2 regions of the Klebsiella sp. MISC125 genome follow, and region 2 is predicted to be linked to the other one. Evidence: riboswitches for the same ligand, from Rfam matches in the RefSeq annotation. Region 2 holds a riboswitch; the other holds the start of a gene.
The links. A riboswitch is a leader RNA that binds a small molecule or an ion and turns the genes downstream of it on or off. The one in region 2 is predicted to bind cobalamin.
Positions count from the first base shown of each region.

Region 1 (4,991 bases), 1.5 Mb from region 2:
GATGGCATGAGGCCCGAAGGTCCCCCACTTTGGTCTTGCGACGTTATGCGGTATTAGCTACCGTTTCCAGTAGTTATCCCCCTCCATCAGGCAGTTTCCCAGACATTACTCACCCGTCCGCCGCTCGTCACCCGAGAGCAAGCTCTCTGTGCTACCGCTCGACTTGCATGTGTTAGGCCTGCCGCCAGCGTTCAATCTGAGCCATGATCAAACTCTTCAATTTAAGTTTGATGCTCGTGAATTAAACTTCGTAATGAATTACGTATGTTCACTCAGAGACTTGGTATTCATTTTTCGTCTTGCGACGTTAAGAATCCATGTCACTTTGAGTGCCCACACAGATTGTCTGATAAATTGTTAAAGAGCAGTGCAACGCGGCTTTTGCTCACCGTTGCGAGGTCCCGTATAATACGTTTTCCTCATTCAGAGTCAAGCGTTTAATTTCGCTTTTCTCTGCCGGCGTTCATCGCTGAACCCCGCTAACCCGGCGGCCTGTAAGCCGTTGTTCCGTGTCAGTGGTGGCGCATTATAGGGAGTTCTGAGAAGTTGACAAGCCCTGTTTTCAAAAAATCTTTCAACCGTCTCTTTTTTGCGCAAAACACCCTTAGAGCGGCAGTTTTTCCAGCGATTCGAAGCCATAGCGCCGCAGAACGGGTAAAAGTTGTTCAGTTTCTGCCGTCAACGCCATGCAGTACGCAATATTCGCATCACTAGATTTTGCATCCGGCGCTTCATGCTCCAGTAGCCAGGCCGTTCGACGCGCAATGGCCGCACCGGAGTCGATCATTCTCGTCCCCTCAGGCAGAACTTGTTGCAACTCGTCATGTAATAGAGGGAAGTGCGTACAGCCCAGCACAACAGTATCTGGAGGTTCCTGCATCCTCAGCCAGGGCCGCAGGATACGACGCAGCTCATCCAGCGGGACTGGCTCACCATGCAGTTTAGCTTCCGCCAGTTCCACCAGCTCCGCCGACCCCAGCATCTCGATCCGGCACTCATTAGCAAAACGGGCAATAAGTTCGCGTGTATAAGGACGCTTTACCGTCCCGCGCGTTGCCAGCAGACCCACAATACCATTCGCCGTCAAGCGTGCTGCCGGTTTTATTGCCGGGACAACACCAACGACGGGAAATGCGAATTTATCGCGCAGTGCGGGGAGGGAAACGGTACTTGCGGTATTACAGGCAATAACGGCCAGCGCCAGCGGGTAATGCTGCTGAACAGCGGTCACGATCTCAAGGACTCGTTCAACAATAAACTCTTCGCTTTTCTCACCGTATGGAAAAGCGACGTTATCGAAAGCGTAGATGTAATGGAGTTCCGGCAGGAGATGCCGAATCTCATTATATACCGACAACCCACCGACGCCGGAATCAAACACCAGCACGGTGGGACGTGGTTTAGAAGGTGTAGCTGCCAGACAAGGTGTATTCCCGTCCTGCAGTTGAGTAGCCATATGCTGTCTCGTAATCTTTATCGAACAGGTTGGCTATTTTACCACGAACTGTCAGGTGTGAGGTGACAGGATATGACAATCCGACATCCCATAGGCTTACGCCACCCAGTTTAACGCGACTAGAGGAGCCTGTTGTCTCATCATAGTCGTTGTCATAGCGCTGACCCAGATATTGGTAAGCGATATTCCAGCCGAGGTCATAAACCTGCCCGGTGACTTCATACTTCACCTGCTGTTTCGCTCGGCGAGCAAGAACCTGGTTGGTTTCATCGTCACGAGGATCAGTATATTGCAGCGTCAGGTGATGCTCTACCGGGCCAGTCGTGATGTTCCCTGTCCACTCCAGACCTTTAATGGTGGCCGACTTCACATTGATATACTGGTTGACGTTGTTCGTGCTTTTATAATCAATCAGGTTTTGAATTTCATAGTGGTATGCTGAGATTTTCCAATCCAGTGGCCCCGTAATCCCATCAATTCCCGCTTCCCACTGTTTAGACTCTTCCGGTTTTAGATCCGGGTTTGCTGCAATACCTGAATAATATTGCGATGCATAACGCGTCGCGCCGAATTGCTGCCCTAAAGATGGCGCCAGGAAGCTAGTACCATAAGAAAGCGTTGCGCGATAACCATCAACAAATTCCCAGCCCGCCGCAGTTTGCCACGTGCCGTGCCAGCCGAACTGCTCATCGTGATCTTCACGACCCGAGGCTTCCAGCGTGACGGTATTGATCTGTTGCTGCCCGGTCAAATAAAGCCCTGTGGTATCGCGTTTGTAGATATCAGATTTCGTCGTACTGCTGGAAGTCAGCTTTTCCTGTTTCCAGTCAACACCACCGCTTACTGAACCATGTCCTACTTCAAAGTTGTTACCCCACTGAATATAACGCTGTTCCATGTCATCCAGCGTAGCATCACCCGCATAGCGGCCAAGGTTGCTACTGTAGTTATAATTTTTAAGGTGCTGATAGTTCGCAATTAGCTGAGAGGAATAGATGCCCGAGTTATAACGCAGTCCAGTGTCCCAGGATTGGTTATAGTTCTGACTCTCGTCGTTACCAGCAGGAGAACCATACATCGTATCCTGATCGTAATCGTTGTTAGCCGTGTATCCATAACCACGGAAGAAACCCGAGAAACTCTCGTCAAACTTGTGCTGTACGGCACCCCAGAACAGTTTGTTGCGATAACCATCACGGTCGCTGTCGCCGCTGTAAGGGGAATCTGGTTTGACGTTGAAGCCCTTGGCCGTCTGATAGGCGCCTGCCGCCGTCACCATCGTGTCGCCAAAACGTTTATTTACCGCTCCATCATAAGTCTGGTAGCCATTCGACCCCATCCCGGCATTGATCTGCGCGTGTTCATCGTCACTCATGGTAATGATGTTGACCACACCACCAATCGCCCCCGAACCGTAAACAGCAGAACGCGGCCCGCGGATATACTCAACACGCTGCACCAGGGATACCGGAATCTGGCTAATGTCAATGGCGTTACCAATACCTGCCCGCGCCATTGGGATCCCATCAATCAGCACCAGCACATGACGTGCTTCCGTACCGCGAACGTAGAGAGAAGAACTGCTCCCCATCCCGCCGGTCTGCGAAATATCCACCCCCGGCAGGCGACGCATCACATCATTAAGATCTTTTGACTGCCAGCGCTGAATATCTTCCCGCGTAACAACATCCGTTGGCGCAAGGACCGTATTGACCGGCTGTTGAAAACGGTTTGCCGTCACCACTAACGTATCTGAATTGCTGTCTTGCGCCCAAGCGGAAAATGCCGTGACGGACAGGGCCGTCATCAGCGAAGCCTTTTTAATCATTTTAAAAGCATCCGTAATATACAAAGGATGCCGCCGGCTGCTATCAGTAGTACGCGATGATAGAAACCAAATGCGACGTGTTCCGGCAGGTCTTCGGGCTTGGGGTGTGTTATGGATGAAGACTTCCCGCTAAACCACCGCAGTGTCTGCATAATGCGCTCATCCCACTGTTCCTTACCGCTGCGCGTCAGCTCCAGATTTACACTGGATTCCCTATTAACACATAGGACCGGTAACATGATGCTATAATTAGAAACATATAGATGTCCAGACTTCTATCGTTATATTTCTGAATATCATCAGAGCTGGACATCCCCGACACTTTCCCTACAATCCCCGCGTACTTATTTTATTCAGGATGCATCATGACCCCCGAACACCTTCCTACCGAACAATATGAAGCGCAGCTGGCAGAAAAAGTCGTCCGTTTGCAGAAAATGATGGCCCCTTTTGCCGCCCCGGTTCCGGAAGTGTTTCGTTCACCGGTCAGCCACTATCGTATGCGCGCAGAATTCCGCATCTGGCACGATGGCGATGACCTGTACCACATCATGTTTGATCAGCAGACCAAATCCCGTATTCGCGTCGATACCTTCCCGGCGGCCAGCGAACTGATTAATCAGCTGATGACCGCAGTAATTGAGGGCGTGCGCGACAATCTGGTGCTACGCCATAAGCTGTTCCAGGTCGATTATCTGACCACGATGAGCAATCAGGCCATCGTGTCGCTGCTGTACCATAAAAAGCTCGACGACGAGTGGCGTCAGCAAGCAGAAATCTTCCGCGATGCGCTACGCGCGCAAAATCTGAACGTGCATCTGATTGGCCGCGCGACTAAGACCAAAATCGAGCTGGATCAGGACTATATAGATGAGCGTCTGCCGGTCGGCGGGCGTGAAATGGTCTATCGCCAGGTTGAGAATAGCTTCACCCAGCCAAACGCGGCGATGAACATTCAAATGCTGGAATGGGCTGTCGAATCAACTAAAGGCGCAACCGGTGATTTGCTTGAGCTGTACTGCGGTAACGGCAACTTTTCTCTGGCGCTGGCGCGGAATTTCGAACGCGTGCTGGCAACGGAGATCGCCAAACCGTCCGTGGCGGCGGCGCAATACAACATTGCGGCTAACCATATTGATAACGTGCAGATTATCCGTATGGCGGCAGAAGAGTTCACCCAGGCGATGAACGGCGTGCGGGAGTTTAACCGTCTGCAAGGTATTGATCTGAAAAGCTATCAGTGTGAGACGATTTTTGTCGATCCACCGCGCAGCGGGCTGGATAGTGAAACGGAGAAAATGGTGCAGGCCTATCCGCGGATCCTGTATATCTCCTGCAATCCAGAAACCTTATGCAAGAACCTGGAAACGCTCAACGAGACGCACGAAGTCACGCGCCTGGCGCTGTTCGATCAGTTCCCATATACCCATCATATGGAATGCGGCGTACTGTTAACGAAGAAGTAGATGTCAGTAACCCGGCAACATCATGGTTGCCGGGAAAATTCAGCAGAATTACTCCGCAACCGCGCTCTTACGGTTACGCACCTTGTAGCCGATCCAGAACACCATAATCACCGACAGTACGGCCGGGAAGAAGTTAGAACCGATGTCCGGATATTCCGCACGCACTACGGTGCTATAAAGCAGCACGCCAAGAATGAAGCACGCGGCGGCCAGCCCCGGTAAACCCACGGGCATACTGCGG
Region 1 is NZ_CP180448.1:6,055,229-6,060,219, forward strand. Features, by position in the region: rRNA gene ACMYSL_RS28350 (16S ribosomal RNA) at 1-223, opposite strand, end outside; gene murI (glutamate racemase) at 605-1,456, opposite strand; gene btuB (TonB-dependent vitamin B12 receptor BtuB) at 1,401-3,284, opposite strand; cobalamin riboswitch at 3,352-3,533, opposite strand; gene trmA (tRNA (uridine(54)-C5)-methyltransferase TrmA) at 3,650-4,750, shown strand; gene ACMYSL_RS28370 (YijD family membrane protein) at 4,799-4,991, opposite strand, start outside.
Region 1: it holds a riboswitch for cobalamin, as region 2 does, so the genes downstream of both, btuB (TonB-dependent vitamin B12 receptor BtuB) here and ACMYSL_RS05880 (cobyrinate a,c-diamide synthase) in region 2, are expected to answer to the same signal.

Region 2 (4,991 bases):
TAAGAAGATGCGAGGAAAAAGAATGGCTGACTTGAATTTGATGATAAAAAAATAGTGAGCTATCAATAATATAAAATTGCCATTTAATAATTTAATTTATTGATTTTTATGGTTTTGTTTATTTATTGTGATGTGATTATTTTGTTTTGTGTATTCCATATTTACAAATTTGTTTATGACGATTTTAATTTTATCTGCTATGCGAAAAAAACGATTTGTGATGCTTGTTGGAAAACAGCGAGTTGGTTATAGCAATATTTTTGCATGCCTGGTGGGGTGATTAATTGCGAAAGCCGCGCGTGTGCTATGCCGCCAGCAATTATTTAATGGCAATAATTTGTTATCCATGCCCGAATTTTCCGGGGTGGCCGTCAGCAGGTTGCCAACAATTTGCAGACAGGAATTCATATAGTGGTGCCCGCTGTACTCTACTGCCAGCAGGATGTTGGCTGGTCAGGACACGAACTCTGCTAAGAAGGTGTCACAATGAATGATTCGCTAAAAGCGCAATGTACCGCCGAGTTTTTGGGCACCGGGCTGTTTTTGTTTTTCGGCATCGGTTGCCTGAGCGCGGTGAAGGTGGCGGGAGCAAGCCTCGGGTTGTGGGAGATTTGCATCATATGGGGATTGGGGATCTCTCTCGCTGTCTATCTGACCTCAGGAATATCTGGTGGCCATCTCAATCCTGCTGTTACCGTCGCGTTGTGGTTATTTGCTTGTTTTCCGGGACGAAAAGTTTTTCCTTACATCATTGCACAGGTCGCAGGCGCCTTTGGCGGAGCTGTGCTGGCCTACGTGCTTTACAGCACAATGTTTACCGAGTTTGAAGCCACACACCATATCGTGCGCGGTAGCGTAGAGAGCCTGCAGCTGGCAAGCATCTTTAGTACCTATCCGGCGGCATCGCTGAGCATCTGGCATGCGGCGCTGGTCGAAGTGGTGATTACCTCCATGCTGATGGGGATGATTATGGCACTGACTGACGACGGTAACGGTGTGCCAAAAGGGCCGCTGGCTCCGCTGCTGATTGGTTTACTGGTCGCGGTTATTGGCGCATCCACCGGGCCGCTTACCGGGTTTGCGATGAATCCGGCGCGTGATTTTGGACCGAAGCTGTTTACGTGGATGGCGGGCTGGGGTGATATCGCGATGACTGGCGGACGGGATATTCCGTACTTTATTGTGCCGATTGTTGCACCGTTAATCGGGGCCTGTCTGGGGGCGGCTATCTATCGTTATCTGATTGGTAATAACTTACCCTGTAATACCTGTAAATTAGAGGATTGATGTATCCGCTGAAATAACTAAAAATTTTCATGAACCGGTATCACGAAGTCGCCCAAAATGTCTCCCACGGATGGGAGACTTTTGCTATCGTACTATTCTTTTATCGTTGCAGGTGAATGATGATGAAAGGACGTAAATATTAATAAAATGTTTTATTTATAACAAAAAATTAACTGAGAGGTTTTATCATGATTTCTGCGAGTACACTGAACTCGGAACTCATCAATAAAATCGCACAGGATTTTGCGCAGGCCACCAGTCTGGCCGTTGTGGTAGTCAATATTCACGGTGATGAAATTTCTGAGCTGTTTAATTTCACTCCTTTCTGCCAGCTTATGCGTCAACACCCCCAGCACAGCACCCGCTGTCGGATGAGCGACCGCTGCGGTGGCCTGGAAGCTTCAAAAACCGATCAGCTCTGTATCTACCGCTGCCACGCCGGGTTAACCGATTTTTCCATCCCTTTAGTTATTGCCGGGCACCTGGTGGGCTTTGTGCTATGCGGGCAGGTGCGCTTAAGTAACGATGTTGAACTCGTCGACATTTTGAACATCGATGACCGTTGGCAGACCGATCCTGAGCTGGTCAAAGCGTTCCGCGACGTACCGGAGATGGACTACTCGCGCGTCATTGCTTCCGCCGATTTACTCAAGCTAATAGTAGAAAATTGCCTTAAAAAACAGCTCAATTTTGTCGTGATTAAAGACAATCCGCAGCAGCCTGAACCCGCGCGCGCCAGCCGGGCCGTCAGCCCCCATGACAGTAAAATGAAGAAGGCGCTGCGCTATATCGATGCCCATTTGTCTGATGAGCTTCGCCTGGAAGACGTTGCCGCCCATGTTTATCTCAGCCCGTACTACTTCAGTAAGCTGTTCAAGAAATATCAGGGGATTGGCTTTAACGCGTGGGTTAACCATCAGCGTATGGTGAGCGCCAAAGAGCTGCTGTGTCACAGCGACTGGAGTATCGCCAGCATTGCGCGGAATTTAGGATTTTCTCAAACCAGCTATTTTTGCAAAGTTTTTCGCCAGGCCTATCAGGTGACTCCGCAGGCTTATCGCCAACAAATTAATGCCAGATCACAAACTGAACCATTTTAAATGACAATATTTTGTTATTGCCGATTTTTGATATGCCCCCGTATCTGCCTCATTATAAAATGAAAAACTCTCATCCAGAGCAATAAATTGTCATAGCGCAACAAATTAATAATGAGAGAGCGCTAAGCTGCACCAGTTTTTATTTATTTGATGGGATAGAGTGTTATCAGAAATTGCTTTCAGGTCGCCGCAGGCGTAATGAAAAGATTTTGCAATTAGATATTAGAGACGACGGAAGCCATCCAGCCTCCGTAAGATGTTCCAGAAATTATTCGAGTGAGGACTCATCCCGCTCGAGAAAACCGACAGGTGCCAGGGAAGGGGGTGTAAATCCCCCGCAGCCCCCGCTGCTGTGATGCTGACGAACCCATATTTGACCACTGATCGCGAGATTGGGAAGGATGGGAGAGGACGACGCTAAGCCAGAAGACCTGCCTGTCGGTGACTACCAACAACTTCGGTGGGAAGTGGGTTGCTCAGATGCGTACAGTCGAAAGACTGGGTTTACGCGCACCTCTACAGCCCTACCACCCTGAACAGGATCAGGGTATGGCAGCCAGGCAGCATGCATTTATTCTCGCAGGGACCGGCAGCGGTTGTGGCAAAACCACCGTTACGCTCGGTCTGCTCAGCCTGCTGAAACAGCGCGGCATGCGGGTTCAGCCCTGTAAAGTCGGCCCGGATTATCTCGATACCGGCTGGCATACCGCCGTCAGCGGCGTTGCTTCCCGTAACCTCGACAGCTTCATGCTCCCGGAACCGGTTCTCAATGCGCTGTTTTGTGAACAGATGCAGCAGGCAGACATCGCGGTTATTGAAGGCGTCATGGGTCTTTATGACGGCTACGGCACCGACCCGAATTATTGCAGCACCGCCGCGATGGCCAAACAGCTCGGCTGCCCGGTGATTTTACTGGTCGATGGCAAAGCGGTATCTACCTCCATTGCCGCTACGGTGATGGGATTTCAGCACTTCGATCCCAGTCTGAATATCGCTGGCGTTATCGTCAATCGCGTTAACAGCGAATCCCACTATCAGCTACTGAAAAGCGCGATTGAACGCTACTGCGCGCTGCCGGTTCTCGGCTACGTGCCGCGAGTGGAAGGCGTGGCCTTGCCCGAACGCCATCTGGGGCTGGTGACCGCCCGCGAATCGCTGGTCAACCAGCAGCCGTGGCGTGATTTTGCCCACACGCTGGCGCAAACTCTGGATATTGAACAACTTCTTACCCTCAGTCAGCTTACTGCTTTACCCACCGGGGAGTGGCCTGCGCTACCGTCGCCTGATGCCGGAGCAGGTTTGACTCTGGCGCTGGCAGACGACGAAGCCTTCAACTTTTACTACCCGGATAACCTCACCCTGCTTGAACGTTGCGGAGTGAATATTGTGCGCTTCAGCCCGCTGCATGATAGCGAACTCCCGCCGTGCCAGATGATCTGGCTTGGCGGTGGTTATCCGGAAATTCATGCCGCCGCGCTGGCAGCCAATACCGCCATGCTGGCGCAGTTGCGGGATGCGCATCGGCGCGGAGTGGCTATCTATGCCGAATGCGGCGGGCTGATGTATCTCGGCAGCACCCTTGAAGACGCCGGCGGTGAAATTTACCCGATGGCCAATCTTATTCCCGGCCACAGCAAGATGGGCAAACGGCTCACCCGCTTTGGCTACTGCGAAGCGAGGGCGATGCGGCAAACGCTGCTGGCAGCACCCGGCGAAACCCTACGCGGGCACGAGTTTCACTACTCAGATTTTATCCCGGAAAACCCGGCGGTGCTGGCCTGCCGTAAAGTGCGCGACGGCCTGACGCTTCAGCAGTGGTCGGGGGGCTGGCAGGTAGGCAACACTTTTGCCAGCTACCTGCATCTGCATTTTGCCCAGCGTCCGGCGATGCTCAACCACTGGCTGGCTGCCGCAAGGAGCGCCCAATGACGCTGCTGGCCTGGGGCGTGGCCTGGATCCTCGATTTTATCATTGGCGACCCGCAGAGCTGGCCGCATCCGGTGCGCTGGATAGGCAACCTGATCTCCGCCGTTCAGCGCAGCGTGCGCCGCTACTGCCACAGCGACTTTGCTTTACGCGTCGGCGGCGGGGTGATGTGGGTCATCGTGGTCGGCCTCACGTGGGGTATCTCCTGGGGCGTGCTGACGCTGGCGCAGATGATTCATCCGTGGCTTGGCTGGGTGGTTGAGGTGTGGATGATCTTCACCGTGCTGGCCGGGCGCTGTCTGGCGCAGTCGGCGCGGGACGTTGAGCGTCCGCTACGCGCGGGCGATCTGGCGGAAAGCCGCGTCAAGCTGTCGTGGATTGTCGGGCGCGACACCTCGCAACTTGAGCCGCAGCAGATTAACCGTGCGGTGGTGGAAACGGTGGCGGAAAACGCCGTTGACGGCATTATCGCGCCGCTCTTCTTTCTGCTGCTGGGCGGTGCGCCGCTGGCGATGGCTTATAAAGCGGTCAACACCCTCGACTCGATGGTTGGCTACAAACATGAAAAATACCGCGCCATCGGTATGGTCAGCGCCCGCCATGATGATGTCGCCAATTTTATTCCTGCTCGTCTGAGCTGGCTGCTTATCAGTCTGGCCGCTTTCCTCTGCCGTGAAG
Region 2 is NZ_CP180448.1:1,234,100-1,239,090, forward strand. Features, by position in the region: gene pduF (propanediol diffusion facilitator PduF) at 487-1,287, shown strand; gene pocR (transcriptional regulator PocR) at 1,476-2,387, shown strand; cobalamin riboswitch at 2,678-2,840, shown strand; gene ACMYSL_RS05880 (cobyrinate a,c-diamide synthase) at 2,937-4,316, shown strand; gene cbiB (adenosylcobinamide-phosphate synthase CbiB) at 4,313-4,991, shown strand, end outside.